Regions from separate parts of the Phreatobacter sp. GW821-FHT04C01 genome, predicted to be linked through region 2. Evidence: predicted binding sites of a transcription regulator. Region 2 holds the regulator's gene; each other region holds the start of a gene.
The links. The regulator LexA, encoded in region 2, represses DNA repair genes until DNA is damaged. The targets are predictions, from matches to a motif close to TGTTCNNNNTGTGTTCNG.
Positions count from the first base shown of each region.

Region 1 (7,933 bases), on a different contig from region 2:
TTGCAGGGCCCGGCGGTGGCGATCAAATCCGGCCGGCCCGCCAATCGCGGTGGTCGGCACAGCCGTTCAAGCAGGAACGTAGGTCAACCTGATCACGTCCTCGCCCATGAGATCGCTGGCCACGAGGCGAAGCCGTGGCCGTGGGCCGGCGAAGAACGGCTTGCCGCGACCAAGCACGACAGGATGGAGGTAGAGGCGATACTCGTCGATAAGGCCGAGCTCGGTCAGGCTTCGTGCCAGGTCCGGTCCGCCCACTTGGATTTCGCCAACGCGCTGGGCCTTGATCCCGCGTACCGCCGCCGCGAGGTCATCGTCCACGAGTGTCGCGTTCGGGCCGACCGACTTCAAGGAGCGCGACACGACCCATTTCGGCTGGCGGCGCCACGCAGTCGCGAAGTCGCGCCGCGCCGCGTCCCACTCGGGATGATCCTCGTCCCAATAACGCATGAGCCCGTACAGGTGGCGGCCGTACAGGCTGCCCGCCTGGTCGCGCGCCTGCTCGACGAAGTGGCGAAAAAGGCCCGGGCCCGGCGCAAACGCCATGTGATCGACGTAGCCGTCCAAGGACTGGTTCATTCCAAAGACGAGCTTCGCCATGATGCAAATCCTCCGCCTCGGCTTCTCTCGAGCATCTGAGCCAAGAGTACGGACCAAGAGTACAGAGAAGCGTGGTCAGAACAATCTGCCCGCCGGAACGAGCCCCGCACGGAGCTCCGGGCGGGGAGGCGAGCCAGGCGCCGGCCTGCCGGTCTAGCCGGCCTGGCTGTATCGCTTGTGCGGTTTCGGCGGCGGCCCCCGCACCAGGCCTTCGTCGTCGCGGTCCCGCTGATCGGCGAAAGTGCCGGCACCGACCATGTCGCCATGATTGCGGTCCTGGCCCTGGTTGCCGCGGGAGGTTCCGCCGGCCTTGTTGGGTTCGTCGCGGTTGACGTCGCGGCTCGATCCGCCGGGGTGTGGGCTATTGGCCATGGTGTCCTCCAATCGTCCGACCGCGCATTGACGCGCCGGCTGGGCTGGTCGCCCCGCCAGGGAACAACCAGCCATGGCCCGAGGTTGTTCCGGATCGCGTGTTTCGGCGAGGAACCGCACACCGAGTTGCGCGTTCCGAATACGGATCCCCGAGGAACTCCGATGCCCACCGACGAACCATGGATGCGCCCCTACGTCCTGTCGATTACCGGCCTGTTCCTGGAGGACGGTTTCGCGCGGCTCGCCGAGGCGCTCGGGCGGTTGGATAAAGGGGCCGGCGAGGCGGCGCTGGCGAGGTTCGAGGACATCATCCGTGCCCAGATCGCCGATATCGGCGAGCAGGATGACATTCCCCCGGCGGTGCTGGTCGACCTGCGCCGCAATATCGAAACGCGAATGGCGTCGGTGTTCGCCAAGGCGCGGCAGAGAATGACGGCTCCCGTCATCGATGCCGTGGTGAGCGCGAAAGGCCAGGCCGATGCGCAAGGCCTGGCGACGGCCAATCAGGCCGGCACCTTGGGCCGGCCGTCGATCGCGGGCAATCCGATATCGTGAGTGACGGCCGGCTGAGCGGCGGTCTAGACGCCGGCGCCAAGGCCGCCGAGGAGATAGATGATCAGCACGATGACGAGCACCGTGCCGAGGCCGCCGCCGAGGCCCGCCCGTCCATAGGCGCGATGCCCGAAATAACCTCCGCCTCCGAGCAGCAGGAGGATCAGGATGATCAGCAGCAAGGGTGACATGGCGAGGTCTCCGGGCAAGGGGCAATGTCCCGCGACGCGGCGGCGGGGACGATTTTGGCGCTGCGGCCGTGTCAGGCCTCGCGGCGCGGTTTCGAGGGGGCGCCCGACTTGGTTTCGGACGAGGTCGCCGACACCGGGTCGCTGGCCGGAAAGGTGTCCTTCAGGGCCTTGGTCAGATCGCGATCGGCTTCATGATCGTCATGTTTCGGCGGCATGACGGGGCCGGATCCGGCGATGGCTTCCTCGAATTCGCGCGTGCCTTCGGCCTGGATATCTTCGGCCTTGCGGTCGGCGAGGGATTTTCCGGAATGGGCCATGCTGTCCTCCTGTTGTCCCTCATCAACAGGGGGCGCGACGATCGGTTCCATGCGCCGGCCGCTTCGCCCGGGGAACTTCCGGGTGCCGGCGGGGTTTCTCGCAGGTCACAGGAGGGCGACCATGGCCGAGGTTCATTATGCGGTGATCCAGCATGACGGTGGTTGGGCCTATCGGCTCGGCGACGTCATTTCGGAAACTTTCGCGTCTCATGACGAGGCCGTCGTCGCGGCCGAAAGCGCGGCCGCCCGCCAGCGGACGCCGGGCGATGCCGTCGAGATCGAATATGAGGACGGCGACGGCCGCTGGCACCGGGAGCGCTCGGCCGGCGACGATCGGCCGGATGCCTCGGTCGACCCCGATCCGAGCCGGAGGAGGCGGTGATGGGCCAGCCGATCCCCAGGCAGAGCCCCGGTTTCGACGAGGACGATCCGGCCCGCCGGCGGCGCCCGCCGGACCAGGATCGCGCGCCGGTGATCGATCCGGCGCGCCATCCCGACCAGGACCCGGCCATCGATCGGCCGGCCGGCGACGTCGATGAGCCGCCCGGCGAACCGCGCGGGCGCAATGACCACGAGCCCGATTGATCGCGCCGGCGACTGGGATCTGCGGTGTCCGGCGTCGGCGGACCGGGCGGGGTCGGGACCGTCTCGAGGGGGACAATTGACCGAGAGCATGGCATTTGGAATGGCGGCGGGCGCCTCGGTGGCGATCCTGGCCAACCGCAGTTCGGGACTGACGTCGCGCACCGGACAGGCCGTCGATGTCGCGGTGTCGACGCTGGCGGCGCATGGCCTCTATCCCAGGGTGTTCATGGCGAAACATGGCCGGCTCGGCGAGGCGCTGGCGGCCTGCCGGCGCGACGATCCGGATCTCGTCGTGGTCATCGGCGGCGACGGGACCATCCTCGCCGCCGCGGAGGCGTTCCTGGAGACCGGCACACCGCTGGCGATCGTGCCGCTCGGCACGGTCAATCAACTCGCGCGCGACCTCGCGATCCCGCTCGATCCGGAACTGGCCATGGCGGCGCTTGCCGGCGGCACGCTGCAAAGCATCGATGTCGGCCGGGTCAATGGACGGGCGTTCCTGTGCACCTGCGTCGTCGGGCCGCTCGCGCGTCTGCAGCGCTATCGCGAACAGGCGCGCGGCCGGCTTCCGGCGACGCTTCTGGCGATCGCGACGACGCTGATGAAGGCGTTCAGCCTCAGGCCGATGCGCCTGGTTCTCGGCGACGGCGCCCGAACCTGGCGGGAGGACAGCCGTGGCGTCATCGTCTCGGTCAATCCGTTCCTGACCCAGCCGTCGCGCATCCCCAAGCGCGGCCGGCTGGATGGCGGCCGGCTCGCGGTCTATGCGGCGCGCGACAATGGCCGGCTGACGCTGATGAAGATGGCCGCGGCCATTCTCGCCGGGCGGGCGGGCGACAATGCCGGCATCGTCTACCATGAGGCGCCGGCCATCACGATCGCCGCGCGGCGCAGGCGGGTCACCGTGCTGAACGACGGCGAGGTCCGTCTGCTGGCGACGCCGCTGCGTTTCGACCTGAGGCCGCGTGCCTTGCGCCTCCTGGTGCCTGCCTGTGCGAGCGCCGGCCCCGAAACCTAGCGCGGGCTGCCATTGGCGATGCGCGACAGCCAGGCCCGAACCTCCGCGGGTTGCTGGAACGCCGCGTCGGCATGACGGAAATGCTCGCCGGCGACCTTCAGGCCGAAACCGCCGGCGGCCTCCGCCACCGTGAAGGCGTCCTCGTCGGCGCGGTCGTCGCCGATCATGATCGGGATGCGATCGGCGAAGGGTGTCCGTCGCATGATTTCCCTGAGCGCCGTTGCCTTCGACGTGCCGTTGGGGATCACCTCGATCACGGCGCGGCCTTCCTTCAGGTGATGATCGAGATTGAGCTCGACCAGGAGGTGGGCCAGCGCATTGAGCAGCGCCGGCCCGGCCTCCGGCGCCTGCCGGAAGTGAACGGCCAGGATAGGCCCCTTATATTCGAGCCGGACACCGGGATGGCTCGCCGCGAGCGCCACCGCGCGTGCCAGCAGGGCCGGCGCTATGGCTGGCGGCAGCGGCTCGACCGGCCCGCTGGTGGCGAAGCTGAACTCCAGGCCATGGAGCCCCGAGCCGGCGAGCCGCGCCGGGGCGATCATCCGCGCGATATCGGCCAGGTGCCGGCCCGTCACCACGGCGACCGCGCCGCCGAGACGCCGCTGCAGGCGCGTGAGATCGGGTGTCAGGGTCGGCGGCAGGACGACCTCTTCCGGCGTGTTGGCGATATCCACCAGGGTGCCGTCGAAATCGAAATAGACGGCGTATTGGTCCGGCCGCAGGCAGATCTGCGGCGCCAGCAGGTCCGGCAGCGTTCGGGATATCGCGGCATCGCTCATCATGCGGCCTGTTTGAATGACATGCGGTGGGTGCGGGCAGGGCAGGGACGCAGGTCGTGGGACATGGGTGCGGAACGCCAGCCCATCGGCGAGGTTCCGGCGCGCATTCTAGCGCATGGCGGCCAACCGTCGAGGAACTGATGGGCAGGGGTCCCCCGGCGGGCGACCGCCGGTGCCGGATCGTTTCGGCGCACGGGGGAACCGGCGCGCCGGCCGGCCGTTGATTGAGGGAGACCAGAGGAGGCGACGATGATGCACCCGAAGGAACCGGGCGGTTGGCAGGATGCCCAGGCGCCGCGGACGCCGGCCGATGGCAAGCCTGGCCAACAGACCCAGGGCGATGGTCGCCAGAAGGAGCCGCCGGGCGGCCAGAAGCGCGGTGAGGCCGGACAGCAGCGCTGATGCGGCCGGCCGCGGCAGCCGGGTACAACCAGCCGGCGATTGGAACAAAACAGGAAACGTGTCATCCACGGGGCTGATGCCACCGAGGGAATGATTCGGCCTTGTCCGCTGCCGCCAGCTATCTGACCAAGCTGAACCCCGAACAGCGGCGGGCGGTGGAACATGGCGTGGGTGCGGCCGGTGGCGGCGGGCCGCTCCTGGTGATAGCCGGCGCCGGCTCCGGCAAGACCAATACGCTGGCGCACCGGGTCGCTCATCTCATCGTCGCCGGCGCCGATCCGCGCCGCATCATGCTGCTGACCTTTTCGCGCCGGGCCGCCGCCGAGATGACCCGCCGGGTCGAGCGGATCGCGGCCGAGGCGCTGGGCGCCAAGGCCGGCGTGATGACCGATGCCTTGAGCTGGGCCGGCACGTTTCACGGGGTCGGCGCGCGCATCCTGCGCGATTATGCCGGCGAGATCGGGCTCGATCCCGGCTTCACCATTCACGACCGGGAAGATTCGGCCGATCTTCTCAACCTCTGCCGGCACGAGCTCGGTTTCTCCAAGACCGAGACGCGGTTTCCGACCAAGGGCACCTGCCTTGCCATCTATTCGCGCGCGGTGAATGCCGAGATGGCGCTGGAGGAGGTGCTGCGCCTGGCCTTCCCCTGGTGCATTGCCTGGACCGCCGAGCTGAAGCAGCTGTTCGCCGCCTATGTCGAGGCCAAGCAACGCCAGAGCGTGCTCGATTATGACGATCTCTTGCTCTACTGGGCACAAATGGTCGCCGAGCCGGTGCTGGCCGAGGATCTCGCCGCGCGTTTCGACAACATCCTGGTCGACGAATACCAGGACACCAACCGGCTTCAATCGTCGATCCTGGTCGCCCTCAAGCCGCGTGGCACCGGCCTCACCGTCGTCGGTGACGATGCCCAGTCGATCTATTCGTTCCGCGCCGCGACCGTGCGCAACATTCTCGACTTTCCCGGCCAGTTCGACCCGCCGGCCGCCATCGTCACGCTCGACCGCAATTACCGCTCGACCCAGCCGATCCTGCAGGCCGCCAACGCGGTCATCGGCGAGGCCACCGAACGTTTCACCAAGAACCTCTGGACCGAGCGCGTCTCCAGCGTCCGTCCGGGGCTGATCACGGTGAGGGACGAGATCGACCAGGCGCGCTACGTCGCCGACCGGATCCTGGAAAATCGTGAGGCCGGCACGGCGCTGAAGGCCCAGGCGGTGCTGTTCCGGACCTCCCACCACGGCGGTCCGCTGGAGGTCGAGCTCGTCCGGCGCAATATTCCGTTCGTCAAGTTCGGCGGTCTCAAGTTCCTCGACAGCGCCCATGTCAAGGATCTCCTGGCGCTGCTCCGGCTGGTGCAGAACCCGCGCGACCGGGTCGCCGGCTTCCGCGTGCTGCAGCTCATTCCCGGCATCGGGGCGGGCTCGGCCGCACGCCTGCTCGACCGGATGGCCGCGGCCGAAGACCCGATCGGCTCGCTTGCCCAAGCGCCGCCGCCGCCGCGGGCCGCGGCCGACTGGCCCGCCTTCGTCGATCTCATCGGCGGCCTGCGATCCGGCCGGGCCGGCTGGCCGGCTGAATTCGGCCAGGCGCGGCTCTGGTACGAACCGCATCTGGAGCGCATGCACGAGGACGCCAGCGTGCGCCGCGCCGATCTGCTGCAACTGGAGCAGATCGCCGGTGGTTATGCCTCGCGCGAGCGGTTCCTGACCGAACTCACCCTCGATCCGCCCGACGCCACCAGCGACCAGGCCGGCGTGCCGCTGCTCGATGAAGACTATCTGATCCTGTCGACCATCCATTCGGCCAAGGGCCAGGAATGGAAATCGGTCTTCGTGCTCAATGCGGTCGACGGCTGCATCCCCTCCGACCTCGGCGCCGGCACGAGTTCGGAGATCGAGGAGGAACGGCGGCTGCTCTACGTCGCGATGACGCGCGCCAAGGACGACCTGCATCTGATGGTGCCGCAGCGCTTCTTCACCCACCAGCAATCCTCCGGTGGCGACCGGCATGTCTACGCCCAGCGCACGCGGTTCATCCCGCCGGCGCTTCTGGCGCTGTTCCAGCACGCCACCTGGCCGATGGCGCAGGATTATGCGGGGACGCGGCGGGCCGCCGCGCCGCTGAAGATCGATATCGGCCAGCGCATGCGCGGCATGTGGCGCTGAGCCGTGGCGCGACCGTTCCCGTTACGGGAACCTCCGGCGGCCGATCGGGTTGGATCCTTGACGGGCACGTGGCCCGCAATGTTCCGATCCGATGGAGATATGTCATGGCTGACGCGCAAGGTCGCACGGGACCGAAGGGGGCGGGGGCGGACGGTCCGACCGAGCTCGAGGACAAGATCGTCCGCGGCGCCAGCGATCTGGCCTCCTCCGCGAGCAAGACGCTGAAGACCGTCGGCGTCGACACCGACGTCATGGTCGGCGCGGCCAAGGGGCAGGCCACCGAATTGCAGAAGTTGCTGATCGACGAGATCGCCGCCCGGCCGTTCCGCGCGCTCGGCATCGCGGCGGCGATCGGTTTCGTGGTCGGCGTGTGGAATGCGCGGTAGAGGCCGGTGCTTGTTTTCGCTTGATCCACGGGCGGTTGGCGTCGGCGGTCACACCCGTCTCGTCTTGGCCGGGCTTGTCCCGGCCACCCACGAATTCTCCTGATGCTGTGCAAGACGTGGATGCCCGGGACAAGCCCGGGCAAGACGCGGTGGAGAGCGGAGCGCCGAGGATAGACGGCGGGTTATGTTTCCCCGCGGCAATACCGGAGGGTTCGCATGCGATACACCGCCCCTTTCGTCATGCCCGGGCTTGTCCCGGGCATCCACGAATTCGCCTGAGGCCGCGCAAGACTTGGATACCCAAGACAGGCCCGGGCGGGACACGATGAGGACTGGCGCGCTCGCGAATGGCCGGGGGCCTCCGCGTCCGGCTCCCGCCTCAACGCCCCGGCCGGTGCCGTTGTGACGCGGTCTGGGCGGCGTGGGCGCGGCGGTCTTCGGCGCTCACCGGGAAGCGCTGGCCGAGCACTTCCTCGGCGATGACCTCGAACCGCGTCAGCACATGCGCGCCGAAGGAATTGATGATCGGCACGTCGGCGGCGTCCTGGCCATAGGCCATGACG
Region 1 covers NZ_JBWKTP010000007.1:239,720-247,652, forward strand. Annotated here, with positions in the region: gene AC07WJ_RS25120 (dihydrofolate reductase family protein) at 67-597, opposite strand; gene AC07WJ_RS25125 (hypothetical protein) at 751-969, opposite strand; gene AC07WJ_RS25130 (hypothetical protein) at 997-1,524, shown strand; gene AC07WJ_RS25135 (DUF3309 family protein) at 1,548-1,712, opposite strand; gene AC07WJ_RS25140 (hypothetical protein) at 1,784-2,029, opposite strand; gene AC07WJ_RS25145 (DUF2188 domain-containing protein) at 2,151-2,411, shown strand; gene AC07WJ_RS25150 (hypothetical protein) at 2,411-2,614, shown strand; gene AC07WJ_RS25155 (diacylglycerol/lipid kinase family protein) at 2,703-3,632, shown strand; gene otsB (trehalose-phosphatase) at 3,629-4,414, opposite strand; gene AC07WJ_RS25165 (hypothetical protein) at 4,661-4,813, shown strand; gene AC07WJ_RS25170 (ATP-dependent helicase) at 4,915-6,984, shown strand; gene AC07WJ_RS25175 (hypothetical protein) at 7,089-7,370, shown strand; gene AC07WJ_RS25180 (transglutaminase-like domain-containing protein) at 7,750-7,933, opposite strand, start outside.
Region 1: AC07WJ_RS25170 (ATP-dependent helicase) is a predicted target of LexA. The motif match lies at 4,854-4,871, and genes of this name have one in related genera.

Region 2 (7,933 bases):
ATCGTTCGAGATGGTGACGTTATAGGGATCGAGCAGCAGCGTGCCGAAACGGCCATGCGCGGCGCGCAGATCGGCGAGCCCCGTGAAGGACAAGGTCGCCTTGCCGGACACCTCGGCGAAACCGCCATCACCGCCCTGCCCGCCGCCCTGTGCGGAAATCGTGCCGGCAAAACGCGTCTGCTGGTCCGACCAGATGATCACCCGGCCGCCGTCGCCGCGCGTGGTGGCGTCGGCGCGGATCACCGTCGCCGCATCCACCGAGACGGTCTCGGCGCGCTGCAGCGGCCCGCTGCCCTGATAGTCGCCGCCAATGCGGACCTGGCCGCCGCCGGTCGCGCCGGAGGCATCGAGCCGCGCCCCGGAAAGATCGATCGCCCGGCCGGTGATGGTGATCGCCCCGCCCACCTGCGTCGGGCTGGAGACATTGACCTTGCCCGTGACCGACACCCGGCCGCCGGCGCCGCCATCGACCACCACCGTGCCCGCCGGCCGCGTCACCGCGGGCCTTTGACCGGAGCGCCTGTCCATGCCGTTGGACGCCCGCGCCGGTCGCCCGGAACCGCCGACCGCGCCATGCGATGCCGCGTGGCCGGTCCTGCCCGGCGCCGGCGCGGCGGCCTGATCGCCGAACCGGACCCCCGAACTGGTCTGCGCCACGCCGCCGGCCTCGATCGTGCCGCCGAGCTGGATCGCCGCGCGGGCAACGTCCGCACTGGTCGCCGCACGCGCTTCGACCCGGCCGCCGGCCGCATTGATCCGGCCGGTCTGGCGGATCAGCGCGCGCGTCCGGTCGGTATCGGCTGTCGGCACCGCGACCGTCAGGAAGCCGTCGCCCTCGACATCGACCGAGATCCGTTCGCCCGAGCCGAGGCCAACCCGGCCGCCATTGGCACTGATCGTGCCCTCATTGGTGACGCGCCCGCCGATCAGCACCGCGTCGCCGCCGCCCCGGACACGAATCCGGCCCTGGTTGGTGACATCGGCGGAGCGGCCATTGCCGACATAGCGACCGCGGCCGGCCATGAAGTCGTCATTGCCCGTATCGAGCGACGAGGCGGTGAAGCCGGCCGTGTCGACCGAGCCGCTCGGCGTGATCAGGATGCCGTTCGGATTGACCAGGTAGACCTGTCCGTTCGCCTGCACCTGGCCGGCGATCGTCGAGGAGGTCGCGCCGGTGACCCGGTTCAATGTCGCCGATGTGCTGTTCGGCTGCTGGAACGACACCGTTCCACCCTGGCCGACCGAGAACGAATTCCAGTTGATGACGGCGCGCTGCGAGGTCTGGTTGATGGTCAGGGTGCCGCTGCCGGCCGGCGCTATCGTGGCCGAACCGGTGGCGACGCTGCCACCGGTCGGCAAGGTCTGGCCGCGTCCCGCGCCGCCCGCAAGCGGCACCATGGCGGCACAGAGCGCCGCGACGGAGACCGAATGGCGCAGCCACGCACGACCGCCCGAAGCCGGCCGCACCATCCTGGACGCAGAGATCCCCGCCGGAAACGCGGCATCGAGCCCGGTCCCATTCCGCCGCGCATTCATTCCCGACTGCCCCACCTCGTCCTTGCGGGTTTTGCACCCCGATTGAGCCGAGACATGACATGGTTGGCGGGACACTGTCTTCTCATCCAGCGCAGAGCTTCGGGAAAATCGCTCGCGACTTCATCGGGTTGCGCGAAACGCTCTGAATCGTTCATCTGGAAGCGGCCTGCCCGGCGCACATTGCCGCCCATGCAACCGGACGCGACCGGCCGGGCATCGCCAGCCGTCGCGCGCCGATCCCGAATACTTCACGAAATATCAACGCTTGCGGAACACATAAAGAACAGATAGGGACTGTTCATGATCTGTTCGAGCGAGTCGGGCCGATCACATCCAGGGGACGAGCACCCGATGCTGACACGCAAGCAACACGAACTTCTCCGCTTCATCCAGGAACGGCTGAAGGAAAGTGGCGTGCCGCCCTCGTTCGACGAGATGAAGGAAGCGCTGGACCTGAAGTCCAAATCCGGCATTCACCGGCTGATCACGGCGCTGGAAGAACGCGGCTTCATCCGCCGCCTGCCGAACCGCGCCCGCGCGCTCGAGGTCATCAAGCAGCCCGAGCAATCGGCCGGCCCGGCCCGGCAGCGCTTCGCCCCCAGCGTCATCGAAGGTTCGCTCGGCCGCGCACGGCCCCCCGCCACCGAAGACGACGCGGTCATGCCGGTCTCGGTGCCGGTCATGGGCCGGATCGCCGCGGGCGTGCCGCGCGAAGCGATCGAGAACCGCATCAACACCATTTCGGTGCCGCCGGAAATGCTCACGCGCGGCGAACATTACGCACTCGAGGTGCGCGGCGATTCGATGATCGAGGCCGGCATCCTCGAAGGCGACCTGGCGCTGGTCCGCAAGACCGATTCCGCCGAGACCGGCGATATCGTCGTTGCCCTGATCGACGACGAGGAGGCGACCTTGAAGCGCCTGCGCAAGCGCGGCACGTCGATCGCGCTGGAGGCCGCCAATCCAGCCTATGAAACCCGCGTTCTCGGCCCTGACCGGGTGCGGATCCAAGGCAAGCTCGTCGGCCTGATCCGACGCTACTGAGCCGATGTCACCGGTCCGGATCCGGCTCGTCCGGAGCCTCGGTCTCGGACGCCGGCTGAACCGGCCTGGCCACGGCGGCAGCCCCGGCCGGCCTGATCAGGGCAATCGCCTGCCCGGCTGGGCGCGGACGAAACCATGGCCTCCGGCTCGCCGGATCGCGGCCGGTCTCGACCCGATAACCTTCGCCGGCTACAAACAAGGCGACGGCGCCGGTCCATGGCAGGCCGCGCAGGTCGAGGACCGTTGCCCGGCAATCCGCCGGCACGCTGAAACGGGTCACCACGATGCGCGCTTCGCGGCAATCATCGGCGAGCGCCTCCGGGTCGCGCGCATAGGCGATCCGCCCGCCCTGCGGCAGCGCCATGGCGCATCCCACCGCGTCGCAGAGCACGCCGGCGATGAGCGTCTGGTCGGAGGCCAGCCGCGGGTCGGCATCGGCCGCCAGCCAGCGCTGCAGGGTGAAACGGTTGGCACGCGGCGACAGCGCGCGATAGCGCCCGTCGCCGGCGCGCACGGCAACCGTCAGACCTTCGGCATCCACGGCGATCAGCGGCCGCTCCCTGAGCGGCGCGATGGCAAGCCCGAGGGCCGCGAGGGGAATGCCGATCAGCCTCAGCGGCGTCGACAGCATGGCGAGACAGATCAGCCCCATCGACAGGAGCCCGAGCGGCAGCGGGCCGAAGGTCGGCACTTCGAGCTTGCCGCCCGGCCAGGATGCGACCCATTCGGCCACCCTGACGAACAGGTCGACGCTCCAGCCGACCAGCACCCAGACCGGCCGGTCGAGGCCGAGCGGCCAGAGCAGCAGGGCCAGGATCTCCAGCGGCATGGTGACGAATTCGACGATCGGCGCGCCCAGCAGATTGCCGGGCACGCCGTAGAGCTGGATCTGGTTGAAGTGGTAGGCCGCGTAGGGCGTGGTGGCGAGCGAGGCGACGAAGGAGCTCATGGCGAGGCCGGCGACGCCGTTGCTGAGCGCCAGCAGGCCTCGGCCGAGGCCGCGCCGGTCGCCGGCATGGTGTTCGGCCCAGGGCCGGAGCATGGCATAACCGGAGACCAGCGCGAGGGTCGCCGCGAACGACATCTGGAAACTCGGGCCGAGCAGGCTTTCCGGCGCGAGCGTCAGCACCAGCAGCGCGGCCAGCGCCAGGGTTCGCAGCGTCAGCGCGCCGCGCCCGAGCATGACGCCGATCAGCACCACCGCGATCATGATCCAGGAGCGCTGGGTGGCGACCTCGCCGCCGGAGATGACCAGATAGGCGGTCGAAACGACAAGTGCGATGAAGGCCGCCCAGGCCTTCACCGGGCGGTTCAGGGCGAGCGACGGGACCAGGGCCAGGGAGCCGCGCACCGCGACGAAGACCAGCGCCGCGACCAGCGCCATGTGGAAGCCCGAGATCGACAGGATGTGATAGGTGCCGGCCGCTCGCATGGCATCGTTCAGCCCCTCGGGAATGCCGTCGCGCTTGCCGGTGACCAGGGCGTCGGCGACCGCGCCGGCATGGCCGGGAATGGCGGCGCGGATGCGCTCGCTGATGGTCGTGCGGACCCGGTCGAGCTGGGTTCGGAGCCGGACGCCGAGCGGCGCTTCGCCGAGCTCGACCCGCCGGACCTGCCCGATGACGAAACCGCTGGCGCCGATGCCGTTGAAGAAGGCGTCGCGGCCGAAATCGTAGAGACCGGGCCCGGGCGGATCGGCCGGCGGCCGAAGCCGGACCATGAGGCTCAGGGCGGCCCCCGTCTGCGCGCCCGTGGCGCGCCGGCTGGTGACGCGTACCCGCTCCGGCGGCTGGGCCAGCGCCGGCTCGGCCTTGACGACACGCAGGGTCAGCCGGTCGCCATTCTCGCGCCGCTCGAAAACTTCGACCCAGCCCGTAATGGTCACCGCGCCGGTCTCGGCGGCGAGCACGGGATGACCGGCGATGGCGGTGCGCAAGGTCGCGGCGGCAAAACCCGCGGCGACCGCCGCCAGCGCGACGGCCGCGAGAAAGGCGAGCCGGCGGTCCCGGATCCGGTAGGCCAGAACGCCCAGAAGCCCGGCCACGACAAAGGGCGCCCACAGGCTCGGCTCGTCGGCGGTGGAGAAATAGAGCAGGATCCCGGCGCCATAGGCGACCGGCAGGAACAGGAAGGCGCGGCCGCGTTCCTGCTCGAGCGCGAACCACTCGGCCGCCCGTTCCAGGCAGTCGTCGAACAGGCCGCGCAGGCCGCCCGACATGGCCGGCCGGGCCCCCTGCCCGATGGCTGCGGCAATGGCTTGCGCGCGCGCCCTCACGTTCGCCCCCCAACAGGTCCTTCGCCGCCTTCGCTCCGCCACAAAGGGCAGGCAATCGCGGTTCCCCAAACCGTGCCGGGCGTGCTACAGGCACGCCCCTCGCGATAGTAAGACTATCGCGCTCCCGCGCACTCTGTCGTCTTCGGATGAATCATGACGGTCGTCACCCGCTTCGCTCCCTCCCCGACCGGCTTCCTGCACATTGGCGGCGCCCGCACCGCGCTGTTCAATTGGCTTTATGCCAAGAAGACCGGCGGCAAGATGCTGCTGCGCATCGAGGATACCGACCGCCAGCGGTCGACCCAGGAGGCCATCGGCGCGATCCTGGACGGCCTCGCCTGGCTCGGCCTGGAAGGGGACGGCCAGACGATCTATCAGTTCGCCCGCGCCGATCGCCACGCCGCGGTCGCGCGTGAACTGCTGGCCGCCGGCAAGGCCTATTATTGCTACGCGACGCCGGAAGAGCTCGACGCCATGCGCGAGCTCGCCATGAAGGAGGGCCGGCCGCCGCGTTATGACGGCCGCTGGCGCGATCGCGATCCCGCCGAGGCCCCGGCCGGCGTCAAGCCGGTGATCCGGCTCCGGGCCCGCCAGGACGGCGAGACCGTCGTCAATGACCTGGTCCAGGGCCGCGTGGTGATCCCCAACAAGGATCTCGACGATCTCGTGCTGCTGCGCTCCGACGGCACGCCGACCTATATGCATGCGGTGGTCGTCGACGACCATGACATGGACATCACCCATATCATCCGTGGCGTCGACCACCTGACCAATGCGGCCCGCCAGACCCAGATCTACGAGGCGCTCGGCTGGACCGTGCCGGCCATGGCCCATATCCCGCTGATCCACGGGCCGGACGGCGCCAAGCTGTCGAAGCGCCACGGCGCGCTCGGCGTCGACGCCTATCGCGCCCTCGGCTATCTGCCCGAAGCCCTGCGCAACTACCTGGTGCGGCTCGGCTGGAGCCATGGCGACCAGGAGATCTTTTCGACCGAAGAGATGATCGAGGCTTTCGACCTCGGCTCGGTCGGCCGCTCGGCGGCGCGCTTCGATTTTGCCAAGCTCGAGGCGACCAACGGCCACTATATCCGCAATGCCGACGACAGCAGGCTGATCCAGGCGATCGACGACATCCTGCCGCACATTCCGCAAGGGGCCGCGATCGCCGCGAGCCTGACGCCGGCCGTGCGCGCCCAGTTGCTGAAGGCCATGCCCGGCCTGAAGGAGCGCGCCAAGACCGTGCTCGAACTGATCGACGGCGCCGCCTTCATCACCGTCAAGCGACCGCTGCCGATCGAAGCCAAGGCCGCAACCCTGCTGACCGGCGAGGCGCGCGCCCATCTGGCCGCCATCCACCAGCGGCTTTCGGCCCTGCCGGAATGGTCGGCCGAGGCCGCCGATGCGGCGGTGCGCGCCGAGGTCGAAGCCAAGGGCATCAAGCTCGGTGCATTGGCCCAGCCCCTGCGGGTGGCGCTGACCGGACGCACCACGTCACCGGGCATTTTCGACGTGCTCGCCGTGCTCGGCCGCGACGAAAGCCTGGCCCGCATCGCCGATCAGGCAACCGGCTGATCGGCGCCGCGCCGGGCTCTCCAAGTGTTGATCTCATACCTGTGTCGTAGGTAGTTGCCACGCGCGGGCCCGGCGCTTGCCCGGCCCCCAAAAACGGGCTATCCGAACGGTCATGGCCCGTCGGCTGGCCGGACTTGGTCATTTCGCACGTGCACACGATATTCATTGTGGAAATTCAAGAGGTTGCCAATGTCCGCCAACTCTAAGTCGGCCACTTTGACCTACGGCGACAAGACGGTGCAGTTCCCGGTTTCGGACGGGACGATCGGCCCTTCGACGGTCGATATCGCCAAGCTTTACGCCCAGACCGGCATGTTCACCTATGATCCGGGCTTCACCTCGACCGCGAGCTGCGAGAGCCAGATCACCTATATCGACGGCGACGAGGGCGTCCTGCTCTATCGCGGCTACCCGATCGAACAGCTGGCCGAGCACGGCGACTTCCTGGAATCCTGCTACCTCTTGCTGTACGGGGAGCTGCCGACGGCTGCCCAGAAGGCCGATTTCGATTATCGCGTCACGCGCCACACCATGGTGCACGACCAGATGTCGCGCTTCTTCCAGGGCTTCCGGCGCGACGCCCATCCGATGGCCGTCATGGTCGCCGCCGTCGGCGCGCTGTCTGCCTTCTATCACGACTCCCTCGACATCGCCGATCCGCACCAGCGCATGGTGTCGTCGATCCGCCTGATCGCCAAGCTGCCGACGCTCTCGGCCATGGCCTATAAATACACGATCGGCCAGCCCTTCGTGTATCCGCAGAACAATCTCGACTACTCCTCGAACTTCCTGAACATGTGCTTCGCCGTGCCGGCGGAGGAATATAAGCCGAACCCGGTGCTGGCCCGCGCCATGGACCGGATCTTCATCCTGCACGCCGATCACGAGCAGAACGCCTCGACCTCGACCGTGCGTCTCGCCGGTTCGTCGGGCGCCAATCCCTTTGCCTGCATCGCCGCCGGCATTGCCTGCCTCTGGGGCCCGGCGCATGGCGGCGCCAACGAAGCCGCGCTGAAAATGCTCGGCGAGATCGGCCATGTCGACAACATTCCGAAATTCATCGCCAAGGCCAAGGACAAGAACGATCCGTTCCGCCTGATGGGCTTCGGTCACCGGGTCTACAAGAACTACGACCCGCGCGCCAAGATCATGCAGAAGACCTGCCACGAAGTGCTCGGCGAGCTTGGCATCAAGGACGACCCGCTCTTGGACGTCGCCATCGAGCTCGAGCGCATCGCGCTGCACGACGACTATTTCATCGAGAAGAAGCTCTATCCGAACATCGACTTCTATTCGGGCATCACGCTGAAGGCGATGGGCTTCCCGACCACCATGTTCACCGTGCTGTTCGCGCTGGCGCGCACCGCCGGCTGGATCGCCCAGTGGAAGGAAATGATCGAGGATCCCGAGCAGAAGATCGGCCGTCCGCGCCAGCTCTATACCGGCGCCCCGCGCCGCGACTTCGTGCCGATCTCCCGGCGCAAGTAAGCCCGACCGATCAGGACT
Region 2 covers NZ_JBWKTP010000004.1:294,522-302,454, reverse strand. Annotated here, with positions in the region: gene AC07WJ_RS17370 (beta strand repeat-containing protein) at 1-1,398, opposite strand, end outside; gene lexA (transcriptional repressor LexA) at 1,888-2,580, shown strand; gene AC07WJ_RS17360 (ComEC/Rec2 family competence protein) at 2,588-4,855, opposite strand; gene gltX (glutamate--tRNA ligase) at 5,009-6,427, shown strand; gene gltA (citrate synthase) at 6,617-7,915, shown strand.

Region 3 (7,933 bases), on a different contig from region 2:
CTCGTAAATATGCTGGATCACCTCCTCGCGGCGCTCATGCTCGAAGTCGACATCGATATCAGGTGGTTCACCGCGATTGCTCGAAAGGAACCGGGCGAACAGGAGGTCGTGTTCATTGGGGTCGACGGCGGTGATACCGAGCACGTAGCAGACCGCTGAATTGGCCGCCGAGCCCCGGCCCTGACAGAGGATGCCCTTGTCCTCGGCAACCCGGACGATGTCGTGAATCGTCAGGAAATAGCGGGCGTAATCAAGCTCCTGGATAAGCTGCAGCTCCTGCTTCACCAGGCCTATGACCTTATCCGGAACCCCCTCGGGATAACGGATCTTGGACCGCCGCCAGGTCAGCTCCTCCAGCCAACCCTGCGCGGTCCAGCCCGGAGGCACCGGTTCATCGGGATATTCATATTTGAGCTGCTTGAGCGAAAATGCGACGCGGCCGAGCAGGTGCTGGGTCTCGTCGATCGCCTCCGGGCAATCGCGGAACAGCCGCGCCATTTCGCGCGGCTCCTTCAGGTGCCGGTCGGCATTGACCTCGAGCATGCGGCCGGCGGCCTCGATGGTCGTGCCTTCGCGGATGCAGGACATGACGTCCTGCAGGTCGCGCTGCTCGGGCGCGTGGTAAAGCACGTCATTGACCGCGATGAGGGCGACGCCGGCGGCGTCTCCGATCCGGAACAGGCGGGCAAGCCGGCGCCGGTCGTCGCCGCGCCGGTGCATGGCGGCGCCAAGCCAGACCGCTCCGGCGGCCGCCTCGGCGACCCGCGCCAGCACCGCCGGCAGGCCGTCGAGGCTGCGTTCCGGCATGACGATCAGCAACAGCCCGCGGGGATCGGCCAGGAGGTCGTCGAGGACAAGGATGCATTCGCCCTTCTTGGCCTTGCGATTGCCGAGGGTGAGCAGCCGGCAGAGCCGGCCCCAGCCATCCCGGTCGGCGGGATAGGCAATGATGTCGGGCGAGCCGTCGGCGAAGACCAGCCTGGCCCCGACCGCCAGCTTGAAACCGGCCAGAGCCGCCTCGCCCATGGCCTCTTTCACCTTATTGAGCGCCGCATAGGCCCGGACCACGCCGGCGACCGTGTTGCGATCGGCAATACCGATGCCGTTATGGCCGAGCGCGATCGCCTTCAGGACCAGGTCCTGGGCCTGCGAGGCGCCGCGCAGGAAGGAGAAATTGGTCGCGGTCGCGAGCTCGGCGTAAGCGGTCATGCGAACAGCCCGTGCAGGAACCAGCGCGGCCCGGCCGCGCCGCCATAAAAGCCGCTGCGGAACAGCCAGAAACGCCGGCCGTCGCTATCCTCGACCCGGTAATAATCGCGCGCCGGCCGGTCGGCCTGCCGCCACCATTCCGCGGCGATCCGCTCCGGCCCCTCGGCGCGGGTGACGTCATGCCGGCAGCGCCGCCACAGAAAGCTCATGGGCGGTCCGTCCGGCACCTCGGCGATGGCCTCGATCGGCTGCGGCGGGTCGAACACGTGCAAGGGCCGCGCCGGCGGCTCGTCCGCTTCGGCCTGGCGCCAGGCCGCCTCTTCGGCCGCCGCGCCGAGCGCCGGGACGAGATGGGCCGCGCGGTCGGGATCATGGCTGTCGCGCGCCGCGAAGCGCAGCACCCGGTCGGCGCCGAAACGGGCGACCAGCCGGTCGATGAGCTCGGCCATCTCGTCGTCCTCGACCGCATGGCCGTCGAGGCTGGTCTGGGCCACCGCGAAGGGCTCGGTCGCCGGCACCGACAGGCGGATCAGGTCGAAACCGAAACCCGGATCGATCGGATCGGCCAGCGCCTCCAGCCGCTCGGCGAACAGCCGCATCACCGATCTGGGGTCGCGGGTCGGCCGACCGGTCTCCACCGCGATGCGCCGGACCGCGCCGTCGGCCCGGAAGAAGCTCGCCTCGAAGGCGCGCCCGCCCTCGCCGCGCTGTTCCAGCAGCGCGCCGGCCTTGGCCATCAGCAAGGCGAGCGTGCCCTGGATATCCTCGGCGCGTGCGATCGGTTCGGCGAAGCGCCGCTCGACGATGCAGGCCGGCACCGGCCGGCGCGGCGTGATGCGGATATCCTCCAGCCCCAGCACCCGGTTGAGCTCAGCCGCCAGGACCGCGCCGAAACGGGCGGCGAGCGGGGCCGAGGGCCGTGCCGCAAGATCGCCAATGGTCTTGAGCCCGGCCCGCGACAGGGCCGAGATCGTCTCGGCGGGCAGGCCGAGAGCCGCGACCGGCAGCGCTTCGACCGCCGCCGCCTCGCCGCCGGGCGCGACGATGGCCAGCCGGCCGAAGCGGGCGAGCGCCCGCGCCGCCTCGGGCGTGCCGGCGATCGAGGCCCGCGCCTGGACCGCGATGCCGGCGAGCCGGCGACCGAGATCGGTCCTGAGCGCCGCCTCGCCGCCGAACAGATGCGCACAGCCGGTGACGTCGAGCGTCAGCCCGTCGGGCGGATCGAAGGCGACCAGTGGCGTGTAGCGGTCACAGGCCTCGCCGAGCCGCGCCATGAAGGCCGCATCGGCGGCCGGATCGCTCTCGATCGCCAGGATGTCGGGCACGCGGGCCCGTGCATCGGCGAGCGTCAGGCCGGGTGTCAGCCCGAGTGCCTGCGCCCGCCGGTCGACCGCGGCCAGCCGCAGCGCGCCCCTGACCTTCTCGGTGAACACCAGCGGCCGGTCAACCGGCGCGCCGGAGGGGTTGAACCTCCGCCACCGGTCGGCTGGCAGGAACGGCAGCCAGACGGCCAGGTAGCGGCGCTGCGATGGACCAGTCTCCACTCCTGAAATGACCGACATCACGATCCCACTCCACACGCCATTGCCGGGGGGACACGCCGGCACGGTGACGCAACAAACGGATGGCGAAGGCCGGCAGGCCCGGCGCATTGGCTTCAAGCGGCCTGGAAGGCGCGGCGCGCACCGACCAGCGGGTCGAGGCCGCGCTCGGCACGGGCGATGCGGCGACCCGCACCATCAAGGTGGTCACCCGCGAGGCCGCCGCGGTCAGCGACAGGCGGCGCGTGGTGCTGAGGTCGAACACTTTCGCGTCGCCCCAGGGCTCGATCAGCACCGCGCCGAGCGCCGCGCAGCGCGTCGCCTCCCCGCCCGCCTTGAGCACATCGGCGGCATCCCTGGCCTTGACCAGGATGAGCTGGCCCGGATCGAGGCCGAGCTCGGCGAGACCGCTGGCATCGAGCCGGCCCGCTTCCAGATCGGCGAAGTCCTGGCGCACCCAGACGATCCTGCCGCCATCGGCGGCCCTGAGCGCCAGCGCCAGCGCGAAGCCTGACGCCGCCGTCGCATCCACCGCGGCTTGCGCGAACACCTCGTGCACCGCCGCCCGCTCGAGCCCGCCGCCCAGCGGCTCATCCACCGCCGGTAGGCCCAAGGCAAAAAGATCGGACGCGCCGAGACAGGCCGGCCGCTCCAGAGCCGCCAGCTTCAACCTCAGCGCGCGGACGGTTTCCGGAGCCGCGCTCATATGCATGTTCCTATTTCGTTCTCATCAAACAACGCCGGCGCGACAGAGTCAAGGCCGGCGGAAACCATCCGATTGAAAGCAGAAAGCCCGCCCTGACGCGCAGGCCCGGCCTTGGCCGAGCGGCGCAGCGGTAGAGGCAGCGCAAGGGTGAGCAAAAACGCTTACTATGGTTACCTAAGGTAAAAAAGATACTTGACAGCTCTCAGATAAAGCGTCCGCGAGCATGATGGAATATTTACACTTTTGGCGGTTACTGGGCACCATCGCTCAATTCAGCGCAGTGCCGCGACGCGGCGGCGGTGCGAAAATTCTCCAGGTCTTGCAATGCGCGGCAGCCAGATAGCAGAAAGTTCCGGCGCTATTCTCATCCCTGTCCTGGAACAGGCGATCGACGCCGTCGTCATCATCGACGAGCTCAACAACGTCATCTTCTTCAACACGGCGGCGGAAAAGCTCTGGGGCTACAGCCGCGCGGAAGTCCTCGGCAAGAATGTCCGGCTGCTGGTGCCCCAGGCCATGCGCCCCGCCCATGACAGCCAGATCAACCGCAACCGCGCCGGCGGCGCCGACACGCTGGTCGGCAAATCCGTCGAGGTGCCGATCGCCAGGAAGGACGGCACGGCGGCCTGGGGATCGCTGTCATTGTCCAGGATCCGGGCCGACGGCAAGATGCTCTTCTCGGCCTTCATCAAGGATGTCACCGAAGAGGTGAAACGGCGCGAGGAACTCTACCTCCTGTCGCTGGTCGCCGACGAGACCGACCGCGCGGTGATCATCACCGACAGCCGGCGCCGGATCGTCTATTGCAACCGCGCCTTCACCGACATGTTCGGCTATGAGCGTTCGGAAGTGATGGGCCAGTCGCCGACCGCGCTGCTGCGCGGCCAGCACACCGACCCGCGCTCGCTGGCGCGCCTGAACGAACTCGCCAGCCGCGAACGCGGGCTGCATGAGGAAGTGCTCGGCTACACCAAGTCGGGCAAGGAAATCTGGCTCTCGGCCACCATCAACCCGATCTTCGATCCGGCCGGCCGGTTCCAGCACGCGGTTTCGGTGATCGCCAACATCACCGAGACCAAGCAGACCCAGGTGCTGCAACAGCATGTCCTGGAGGCCCTGGCCAATGATCGCCCGCTGATCGAGGTCGCCGACCTGATCTGCCGGCAGGTCGAGGCGATCACCCCCGGCGTCGCCTGTTCGATCCTCACCATCGACCCGAACGGGCTGATGCATCCGCTGGCGGCGCCGAGCCTGCCGGACCATTACTCCCAGGCGCTCGATGGCCTGAAGATCGGCCCGGACGTCGGCTCCTGCGGCACCGCCGCCTATCTCGGCGCGCCCGTCCTGGTCGACGATATCGAGACCAGCCCCTTGTGGCAGCCCTACAAGTCGCTGCCGCTGCCGCTTGGCCTGCTCGCCTGCTGGTCGAGCCCGATCAAGCTGAAGGACGGCCGCGTCGCCGGCACATTCGCCTTCTATTTCCGCGAGAAGCGTGGCCCGAGCGCCTGGCACGAACGCCTGGTCGAGGCCTGCGTGCATCTCTGCGCGCTGGCGATCGAGCGCCACGACGCCAAGGCCCATATCGACCAGCTGGCCTATTACGACACGCTGACCGGCCTGCCGAACCGCCTGCTGCTCGGCGACAAGATCGACCAGTCGATCGCCGCCGCCGCCGCGGGCCAAAAGGAAGTGGCCCTGCTGTTTCTCGACATCGACAATTTCAAGGACGTCAACGACACGCTCGGCCACTCCGCCGGCGACACGCTGCTGATCGAGATCGGCCGGCGCCTGCAGGGCCAGCTGCGGGCCGGCGATATCGTCAGCCGGCTGGGCGGCGACGAATTCGTCGTCATGCTGTTCGACTGCGGCGTCGAGCACGCGGCAAGCGTCGCCGGCCGGATCCTCGAGGCGCTCGCCGCGCCGATCCTGGTCGACGCCATGGCGCTGCCGGTCTCGGCCAGCATCGGCATCAGCCTCTATCCGGGTGACGGGCCCAACAAGGAGGCCCTGCTCAAACATGCCGACACCGCCATGTATGAAGCCAAGGCCGCGGGCCGCGGCACCCATCGCTTCTTCAGCCAGGACATGAACCTGATCGCCCAGGAGCGCCTGATCCTCGGCGCCGCGCTGAGCGACGCCCTGTGCCATGGCATGCTGCAGCTGCATTATCAGCCGCAGATCCGCTCCGAGGACGATGGCCTGCACGGCGTCGAGGCGCTCGCCCGCTGGCACCATCCGGTCCACGGCCAGGTGCCGCCGGCCAAGTTCATCGCGATCGCCGAGGAATGCGGGCTGGTCGAGGCGATCGGCGAATGGGCGCTGGGCGAGGCTTGCCGCCAGATGGCCGAATGGCGCCGCCGTGGCATCGCCATCCCCATCGTCTCGGTCAACCTGTCGCCGCTGCATTTCCGCAACAACCGCCTGCCCCAGCTCATTGCCGGCGCCCTCGAGCGCCACGGCCTCGCGCCCGGCGCACTGACGCTGGAGATCACCGAAAGTGTCATGATGGACGACTGTCCGGAAACCGCGGCGACGGTCCAGGCCGTGCACGCGCTCGGCGTTCGCCTGTCGCTCGACGATTTCGGCATCGGCTATTCCAGCCTGTCCTCCATCACCCGCCTGCCGATCGAGGAATTGAAGATCGACCGCAGTTTCATGCGTGACCTGGAGACCGACCAGAATGCCCGCGCCGTGGCGTCCGCGGTCATCCGCATCGGCCACAGCCTGGCGCTCAACGTGGTTGCCGAAGGCGTCGAGACCGATGCCCAGCGGCGCTTCCTGCAAGCTTTGCGCTGCCATGTCCTGCAGGGCTTCCTGTTCGCGCCGGCCCTGCCCGCGAGCGAACTGGAGAGCTGGCTCGGCCGCCGCGAACGGCTGCGGTCACACGCGCGGGTGGCCTGAACCGCAGCGCGCCCACCGCGCTTCCACCTGGATCAAGTCGGCCGCGTGGCCGCCAGCAAGAGGAAGGGTGGGCGGCGGCACTCCAGTTGCAGCGCCGGCCGGGAGGCCAGGGCAGCGGCCGTCGGCGCGGGCTCACCCAGATGGGCGATCCGGAAGCCGCTCGCGATCAGCCCGTTGACGTAGCTCTCGACCGTGCGGTGATACTTGATCACCCCATCGACGAACCAGCGCGTATCCCGCCTCCCCTCGTCCCGATAGCGGTCCACCGGCCAGTGCAGGGCATGGCCGCCGTCGTCGCGCACCCAGCCCACCGGGTTCGCCGTGCACAGCGGATGTTCCACCGAGAAGATGAAGTGGCCCGCCGGCTTCATCGCATCGAAGACCCGGCCGAGCACGGCTGGATAATCGGCGACGTAGTGCAGCGCCAGCGACGATATCACGAGATCGAATGCCGGCCCGTCGGCCGCATAGTCCTCGATCGCGGCGCGCCGATAGGTGATGGCGGCGTCGTCGGTGAGGCTGGCGGCCTCGTCGAGCATGTGCTGCGAGATATCGACGGCGGTGACGTGGGCGGCGCCTTGCGCCCGGGCGAAACGGGCAAAGTCGCCGAAACCACAGCCGAGGTCGAGAATATGAAGCCCCTTCAGGGCCGGCAGGAGCCGGCGCAGCGCCGGTGTTTCAAGTGCGCCGTTGAGGCCCGAATCCGCGCGCCTGAGAGCCCGGTAGCCTTCGAAAAAAGTCGCGTCGTCATAGATGTTCTGCGGCGCGGGCGGCATACCGGACGTCACTTCACGGCTCATTGCAAGAGGATCCCCGTCAAGGCCCAACGGCGCCATCGAGGAATGACAGGCCGCCGGCTCACGGCGAGCGAGCCTCGGGTCACTTCTTGTCCAGACTGTGACCGGACGGCAGGCGGTCGATCGCTCCGGCCGGGTGCAGGGCGCGCCAGGCAAGCCGCGGCGCGCCCCGAATTCAGCCGGACCGCAGCGTCATGGGCAAACGTCCCAGAAGCCGCGGGTCCTGCTCGGATCGGTATAATACCAGCAATAGCCCGGCGCCGGCGGCCGGCTGGCGGCATAGGCGCCCGCGGCCGCCGCCGAGACGAAGCCGATCGCCGCGCCCGCCGCGATGGCCCCGCCCGGACGCCACCAGTAGCCGCCCGGACGGACCCAGCCGCCCGGACGATAGCCGGGCCTGACCGGCACCGGCCGGTAGCCGGGACCGAAGCCCGGACGATAACCCGGGCGATAGCCGGGACGGCCGACGGCGACGCCGCTCCTGACCGCCACCCCGCCGCGCGGCCCGCGCACCACTGTGCGGCCGGCGACGGCCCGGCGGCGCTGCATTTCCCCGGGCGCGCTAATATCGCTGCGCGCGACGGCGACCGGGTCGGCGACCGGCGCCGCCCGCACCGGTTCCAGCCCACCAAAGATCAGGGCGCCGAGCCCGAAAATTCCTAAGGTAACGCCGTTCAACCGCATGGCCCTGTCTCCTTGAGGCTGCGAACCGGCGTCCAAGGCGCCGGCCGCGGACGATGAGGCCGGGCAAGACCATCGTCTTGCTTGAGGCCCGACCG
Region 3 covers NZ_JBWKTP010000002.1:906,310-914,242, reverse strand. Annotated here, with positions in the region: gene AC07WJ_RS11325 (error-prone DNA polymerase) at 1-1,209, opposite strand, end outside; gene AC07WJ_RS11320 (Y-family DNA polymerase) at 1,206-2,771, opposite strand; gene AC07WJ_RS11315 (ImuA family protein) at 2,653-3,456, opposite strand; gene dosP (oxygen-sensing cyclic-di-GMP phosphodiesterase DosP) at 3,781-6,357, shown strand; gene AC07WJ_RS11305 (class I SAM-dependent methyltransferase) at 6,390-7,157, opposite strand; gene AC07WJ_RS11300 (hypothetical protein) at 7,347-7,838, opposite strand.
Region 3: AC07WJ_RS11315 (ImuA family protein) is a predicted target of LexA. The motif match lies at 3,462-3,479, and genes of this name have one in related genera.

Region 4 (7,933 bases), on a different contig from region 2:
CGCAACGTCATGTTCATGATCCTGACGCTGATCGTGCTGGTGGCGGCGCTCAATATCGTCTCCGGCCTGATCATGCTGGTGAAGGACAAGGGCAGCGACATCGCCATCCTGCGCACCATGGGGGCGACGCGCGGCGCGATCATGCGGGTGTTCCTGATCACCGGCGCCTCCATCGGCGTGGTCGGCACGCTCGCCGGTTTCGCGCTCGGCGTGCTGGTCTGCCTCAATATCGAAAGCATCCAGGAATTCGTCTCCTGGATCACCGGTACGACATTGTGGGACCCGACCGTGCGCTTCCTGACCAATATCCCGGCCGACATGTCGACCGGTGAGACGTTCTCGGTGCTGGTCATGGCGCTGGTCCTGTCGTTCCTGGCCACGCTCTATCCATCGTGGCGGGCCGCCAAGCTCGATCCGGTCGAGGCGCTGCGTTATGAGTGAAACGACCGAACAGGAACCGCCGGTGCTCTGGCTGAAGGCCGTCGAGCGCCGCTACAAGCAGGGCGAAGCCTCGCTCGAAATCCTGAAGGGCGCGGATTTCGCGGTCTGGCCGGGCGAGAGCGTGGCGCTGATCGCGCCGTCCGGCACCGGCAAGTCGACGCTGCTGCATGTCGCGGGCCTCCTGGAAGCCCCCGACGCAGGCGAGGTCTATATCGGCGGGGTCGCCACCTCGGGCATGGCGGATGGCGACCGCACCCGCATCCGGCGGACCGATATCGGTTTCGTCTACCAGTTTCACCACCTGCTCTCGGAGTTCTCGGCGCTGGAAAACGTCATGCTTCCGCAGATGATCCGCGGGCTGACGAAGACGGAAGCCAAGACCCGGGCCGGCGACCTGCTCGGCTATCTCGGCCTGGCCGAGCGCCTCAACCACCGGCCGGCGGAACTCTCCGGCGGCGAGCAGCAGCGCGTCGCCATCGCCCGCGCGGTCGCCAATGCGCCGCGCCTGCTGATGGCCGACGAGCCGACCGGCAATCTCGACCCGAAGACCGCCGACCACGTGTTCCAGGCGCTGACCCAACTGGTCCGCGCCTCGCGGCTCGCCGCCGTGGTGGCCACCCACAACATGGAACTGGCGGCGCGGATGGACCGGCGGGTGACCATTCGCGACGGCCTGGTGGTGGAGCTTTAGGCAGCGCGCATCTGGCGCCAAAGGCGTGAATGGCGTTGCCGTCTGGCTGGTTTTGGTAGCGGAATTCGTGGATGGCCGGGACAAGCCCGGCCAAGACGAAGCGAAAAGCGAAGCGCGATCAATCGGTCGTCTGTGATGCCTCGACCGGTGCCACTGTTAGACCCGCGTCCGATCGCACCGCCCATTCGTCATGGCCGGCCTCGTGCCGGCCATCCACGAATTCCTTCTCGGCGAGGACGTAGGTGGGCCGTGACGAGCCCGGCCATGCGCGGTGGAAAGCCTCGCCTCAATCGCCTGAATGCGCGCCCTTGCGGACATCCGAGGGCGTCGCGCCGAAGCGGCGGCGGAAGCAGCGGTTGAAATAGGAGAGATCGCCGAAACCGACGTCATAGGCGATCATGCCGATCGGCCGGCCGGCGACGCGCGGATCGGTCAACAGCTGGCGGGCGCGCACCAGGCGCTGGGCCAGCAGGAAATGCGAGAACGAGCTGTCATCCGTCGCGAACAGCTTGCGCAAATAGCGTTCGGAAATGCCGTGATCGGCGGCAATGGTCTCGGCGGTCAGGCCGGGCTCGCCCAGGCGCCTGGTGACGTCGCGCTTGATGGCATCGAGCCGGGCGGCACTGAGCCCTCCCGCACGCGCCGTCTCGGCGGCGTCCCTGTTGGCGCCAAGCGTGAGCGCCAGGAGATCGTGGACGTGGCTCACCACCGGCTGACGCAGGCCGGCGGCCGGCGGCCCGTTCATGGCGAGCAGCATGCCGAGATAGCCGGTGAGCAGGCGCTGCGCCTCGAGATCGCGCGGCAAGGTGCGCATGAGCACGCCGGAGAGGTCGCCGACCATCGGGGCCAGCACACGCTTGGGCACGCGCAGGCTCATGAAGCGCAGGTCGGACCGGTAGGTGAAGCTGCCGGCCTCGGCGCTGGTCGTCATGATCGCGTCGCCACCGCTGATCTCGACCTCCCGGCCGCGGTGGCGCATGACCCCGCCGCCCGACAGGGCGGCCAGCCAGATCAGGTCGTCGCTGTCGGCCAGTTTCGTCGGATGCGCGCAGCATTGCCGTGCGGCGGTGCCGGTCGCGAGGCTCAGATCCGGCATGGTGCGCAATTGCATCTCGACGTCGAACGGACCGTCGTCCAGGGGCTCGATCTCGACCCGCAGGATGGCGCGGCCATAAACCTCGCGCAGGACGTCGACACGCTCGGCGGCCGGGATGTCGCGGCTCGAAAATCCGAAGGATGCACATTCGTCCATGCAGGGCCGTCCTGTCCGTATCGATGTTCCGCTGCGCCCAAGTCCGGCTGGCCAGCCCCATTTAGGGTGCTCCCCGATCAGCGCCAAGCGGACCGTATCGAAGCCCGGGCGCATTTCAGCCCGATGAGCCTTTGGCACACGGGCCGTGTCGTCATTGCAACAATGGCGCGCCGATCTCCGCGATGTGCCGCCGGCAGGCGCGCTCGGGAAGGCCGGTGGCGCATCGGCGGAAGTGAGGCCGTGGTGACTGGGGAACAATGGATGGGGATGGATGTGCTCTGGCGGCACCCGCTGGCGGCGCTGGCCAAGGCGTCGATGATCGGGCTCGTCTCGGTCGGCGGACTGCCGGACAAGGCCGAGGCGGTTCAGCTTGCGCCGGTCGTGCCGGTCGCCGAGCGGGGCGTTCCGGCCGATCTCGTCGGCACCTGGGCCTTCAGCGTGGCGAGCGGCAATTACTGCAACCCGCTCGGGCATTGCGCGCCCGGCAGCGGCGGCAGCATGTCCTTCACCGTCAAGGCCGACGGACAGGCCGAACATGCGCTGTTCGAGACGTCGCATGTGGAGGGCTGCGGCCAGATCCAGACGCTGACGCTCAAGCTCGGCACGATCAAGGTCAGGGAGGCGACGCTGGTCTTCCTGACGCGGAACGGCACCTACAAGTCGTCGAACGGCTGCCGGCCGGATCTCTCCGGGACCTGGAGCCTGGAGGCCCGCGACCTGGCGCCGCGCGCGCTCAACTGGCAGTTCGTCGCCGATCCCGGCATGCCCGGCCGGCAGGCGCTGCGGCTGGTCGATCCCGAGGGCCAGATGAGCGGCACCTATCGCCGCGCCGAACGGTGATGCCCGGCCTGCCCGGATCCTGGCGGCCGCCCGGCGCCGCGGCTGCGATCTTGATTCAGCCGGGCCGTCTATCCCCTTGGCGGAACAGGCCTTGCGGGCCGCGCGGCGTCAGTAGGCGAGGGGCTTGAGCTGGACCGGGCTGCGCCCGCCGGGCCGGACCTCGGTGCGCGTGTCGTTGAAGAACACCAGCCGGTCGCCGACCTTGACCTGGGCCGACAGTGACGGCTGGATCGGGCAGCGCTTGTCGCTCCTGACCCGGATCGGTACGACGATGGGAAACCGCCGGCCGGTGACCGGCCTGCTGACCGCGGCGACGGCGGTCATCGACATCGGCGCATCCGCGAGATTGCCGTCGAAGATGGTCAGGTGCAACCGCGAACCCGCGGGCATGCGGGCCGCCGGCGGTCCTTGCACCACCACGGTGGTGTCGAAGCGGCAGGCGGCCAAAGCCGGCGAGCCGCCGAACAGGCCGGCCGCCAGAACCACGGCGACGGCTGCAGCGCCATTCCACCTCATCGCAGTCTCCTTATCGGCCCAAGGATCCGGATCCGCCGGTCTTCACCACATCCGGTGATGATGCGAGCCTCGCGGCATCCCATGCCGGCCGGTTCGGGCGATCATGCGGCGAGGATGTGGGCAAGTACAGGCCGGGACGATCGGACCATGGCCCGGGCCGGATCAAGGCGCGCGCGCGGCGACCGCTGAGGCGCCGGACCGCAACGTCGCTCGGGCATGGTCCCGGTTGCCGTGGAAGCTTTTGTTCACCATTCATGTTGCTTGTTTGTTCTCGGTGCTTGCCGTTGGAACAAATTGAGAACATCATCCTCGGGTCAACGGATGACCAAGGAGGCACTGATGGTGCGGACATTCATCGAGGACATGGCGGCGCTTGCGGCGCTCGGACTGTTCACCGGCATGGTCGCGGTCTGGGCGCAGGCGATCCAGGGGCTGTAAGTCAGCCTGTACCGGAGCGCGTCGCGCAAGAGGCTTGTGAAGTGCGGGGAGCCTCGCGTCAGCGGCGATTGATCGCCGCCGCGGCGCGGGGCAAAGCTGGTGGCGAACGAGACTCACCCGACAGAGGAGGCGGCGGCCGTGGCTTCATCGTGCTTCGTGCATCTGCGCGTCCACTCATCCTTCTCGCTGCTCGAAGGCGCGCTCGGCATCGCCAAGCTCGCCAAACTCGCCGCGGCCGACCGCATGCCGGCCCTGGCGGTGACCGATACCAACAATCTGTTCGCGGCGCTGGAGCTTTCCGAAAAGCTCGCCGGTGCCGGCATCCAGGCCATCGGCGGGTTGACCCTGGGGGTCGATTTCGCCGACCGCGAGGTCGATCCGCGCCGCCCCAACCTGGGCGGCATCAAGCCGCGCATCGCGCTGCTCGCCATGAACGAGGAGGGCTATCGCAACCTGATGGCGCTGACCTCCGCGGCCTTCATGGAGAGCAGCGATCCCGGCGACCCGAGCGTCGGCCTGGCCGTGTTGCAGCGCCATGCCGGCGGCCTGATCGCCTTGACCGGCGGCCCCGGCGGCCCGGTCGACATGGCCTTCCGCGATAACCAGAGCGATCTCGCCCGGAGCCGGCTCGACCGGCTGACCGCGATCTATGGCGATGCGCTCTATGTCGAGTTGCAGCGCCACGGGCTCGACGAGGAGCGGGCGGTCGAACCGGCCCTGATCGCCGAGGCCTATGCCCGCGGCCTGCCGCTGGTCGCCACCAACCAGTGCTATTTCGGCAGCACGACCGATTATGAGAGCCATGACGCGCTCGGCTGCATCGCCGGCGGCCGGGTGGTCGCCGACCCCGAACGCAAGCAATTGACGCCCGAGCACCGCTTCAAGACCCAGGCGGAGATGGTCAAGCTGTTCGCCGATCTGCCCGAGGCGATCGACAGCACGGTGGAGATCGCCCGGCGCTGCCACTACCGCGTCCGCACCCGTAAGCCGATCCTGCCGCGCTTCTCGCTGGTCGCCGGCGGCGAACCGGTCGACGAGGTGACCGAGCTCAATCGCCAGTCGCGCGAAGGGCTGGAGCGCCGGCTCGCCGCCCATGGTCCGGCCGAAGGCCTGACCGTCAAGGATTACCAGGACAGGCTCGAGTTCGAGCTGTCGATCATCGAGGGGATGAAGTTCCCCGGCTACTTCCTGATCGTGTCCGACTTCATCAAATGGGCCAAGCAGCGCGACATTCCCGTCGGTCCGGGCCGCGGTTCGGGCGCCGGTTCGCTGGTCGCCTATGCCTTGACCATTACCGATCTCGACCCCTTGCGCTTCAAGCTGCTGTTCGAGCGCTTCCTCAATCCGGAACGCGTGTCGATGCCGGATTTCGACATCGACTTCTGCCAGGACCGGCGCGACGAGGTGATCCGCTACGTCCAGGAGCGCTACGGCCGCAGCCAGGTCGCGCAGATCATCACCTTCGGTACGCTGCAGGCGCGCGGCGTGCTGCGCGACGTCGGCCGGGTGCTGCAATTGCCTTATGGCCAGGTCGACAAGCTGTGCAAGCTGGTGCCGCAGAATCCGGCGGCCCCGATCACGCTGGACAAGGCGATCGAGGGCGAGCCGAAGCTGCAGGCCGCCGGCGACGAAGAGCCCATGGTCAAGCAGCTGTTCGACATCGCGATCAAGCTGGAGGGCCTCAACCGCCACGCCTCGACCCACGCGGCGGGCCTGGTCATCGGCGACCGGCCGCTGGTCGAGCTGGTGCCGCTCTACCGAGACCCGAAGACCGATATGCCGGTCACCCAGTACAATATGAAATGGGTGGAACAGGCCGGCCTGGTGAAGTTCGACTTCCTCGGCCTGAAGACGCTGACGGTGCTGCAGAAGGCGGTCGACCTGATCAAGCTGCGCGGCATCGCCGTCGATCTCGCCGCCATCCCGCTCGACGACGCCAAGAGCTACGAGATGATGGCGCGCGGCGAGACGGTCGGCGTATTCCAGGTGGAAAGCATGGGCATGCGCAAGGCCCTGGTCGAGATGAAGGCGAGCCGCTTCGAGGACATCATCGCGCTGGTGGCGCTGTACCGGCCGGGCCCGATGGCCAATATTCCCGTCTATTGCGCGCGTAAGCACGGCCTGGAAAAGGCGGAATATCCGCACCCGCTGATGGAGCAGGTGCTGGCCGAAACCCACGGCATCATCGTCTACCAGGAACAGGTGATGCAGGCGGCGCAGATCCTGTCGGGCTATTCGCTCGGCGAGGCGGATCTGCTCAGGCGCGCCATGGGCAAAAAGATTAAGGCCGAGATGGACAAGCAGCGCGAGCGCTTCGTCTCCGGCTGCACCGAGCGCGGCATGGCCAAGGCCAAGGCCGACGAGATCTTCGACCTGCTGGCGAAATTCGCCGACTACGGCTTCAACAAGAGCCATGCGGCGGCCTATGCGCTGGTCTCCTATCACACGGCCTGGTTGAAGGCGAATTATCCGGTCGAGTTCATGGCGGCGTCGATGACGCTGGAATTGTCCAATACCGACAAGCTGTCGGAATTCCGCCGGGAGACGATCCGGCTGGCGATCACGCTGGAGCCGCCCTGCGTCAACCGCTCGGGCGTGCATTTCGATGTCGCCGACGGCAAGATCCTCTATGCGCTCGCCGCGGTGAAGGGGGTGGGCGCCCAGGCGGTGGAGGCGATCGTCCAGGCGCGCGGCGACCAGCCGTTCCGCGACCTCACCGATTTCGCCCAGCGCATCAATCCGAAGACCCTGAACCGCAAGACCTTGGAAAATCTCGCGGCGGCCGGCGCCTTCGACGCGCTGGAGCCGAACCGGGCGCGCGCGGTCGCCGCCGTCGAGCAGGTGCTGGCCGAGGCGCAGCGCACATCCGAGGGGCGGGCGATCGGTCAGGACGAGCTGTTCGGCGCCGGCGGCGCCTCGGCGATCCGCTTGCCCGACGTCGAGCCCTGGCTGCCGGCGCGTCGGCTCGACGAGGAATACAAGGCCATCGGCTTCTTCCTTTCGGGCCATCCGCTCGACGACTATCAGGCGTCGCTGAAGCGCCTGCGCATCGAGCCCTTCGCCGATTTCGCCCGCAGCGTGCGTGGCGGCGCCAGCGCCGGCCGGCTCGCCGGGGTGGTGACGGCACGCCAGGAGCGGCGCACCAAGACCGGCAACAAGATGGGCATCGTCACCCTGTCGGATCCCTCGGGCCATTACGAGGCGGTGCTGTTCTCGGAAGGCCTGGCGCTCTATCGCGACCTGCTGGAGCCAGGCCAGGCGATTCTGATGTCGGTCGGCGCCGAACTGCAGGGCGAAGAGGTGCGCGTACGCCTGTTGACGGTGGAGCCGCTGGAGGCGGCCGCCATTCGCGTGCAGAAGGGTTTTCGCGTCTTCGTCGAGGAGCAGAGCGCGATCGAGAGCATCGCCAAGCGGCTGGTCGCCAAGGGCGACGGCGAGGTCAGCCTGGTGTTCCGGCTGCCTGACGCGCAGAGCGAGGTCGAGGTCAAGCTGCCCGGCCGCTTCGCGGTGTCGCCGCAGATCGCCGGCGCGATCAAGGCGGTCGCGGGTGTCCAGGCGGTGATGGAAATGTGAGGGCAGGGGCAGCGCTGCCGTGATCGGTGAGGCACAGCGCCCCTGGCATCCGCTGACGCCGCGAGCCATCATGGCCGTGTTTGCCCGAGCCGGGTTCCCGTGGTGGATCGCCGGCGGCTACGCGATCGAGCATTTCGTCGGCCGGGCGTTGCGCCCGCATGCCGATATCGATGTGCTTCTGC
Region 4 covers NZ_JBWKTP010000011.1:123,210-131,142, reverse strand. Annotated here, with positions in the region: gene AC07WJ_RS31190 (lipoprotein-releasing ABC transporter permease subunit) at 1-441, shown strand, start outside; gene AC07WJ_RS31185 (ABC transporter ATP-binding protein) at 434-1,132, shown strand; gene AC07WJ_RS31180 (helix-turn-helix domain-containing protein) at 1,419-2,384, opposite strand; gene AC07WJ_RS31175 (hypothetical protein) at 2,646-3,224, shown strand; gene AC07WJ_RS31170 (YbaY family lipoprotein) at 3,333-3,740, opposite strand; gene dnaE (DNA polymerase III subunit alpha) at 4,317-7,751, shown strand; gene AC07WJ_RS31160 (nucleotidyltransferase domain-containing protein) at 7,822-7,933, shown strand, end outside.
Region 4: dnaE (DNA polymerase III subunit alpha) is a predicted target of LexA. The motif match lies at 4,026-4,043, and genes of this name have one in related genera.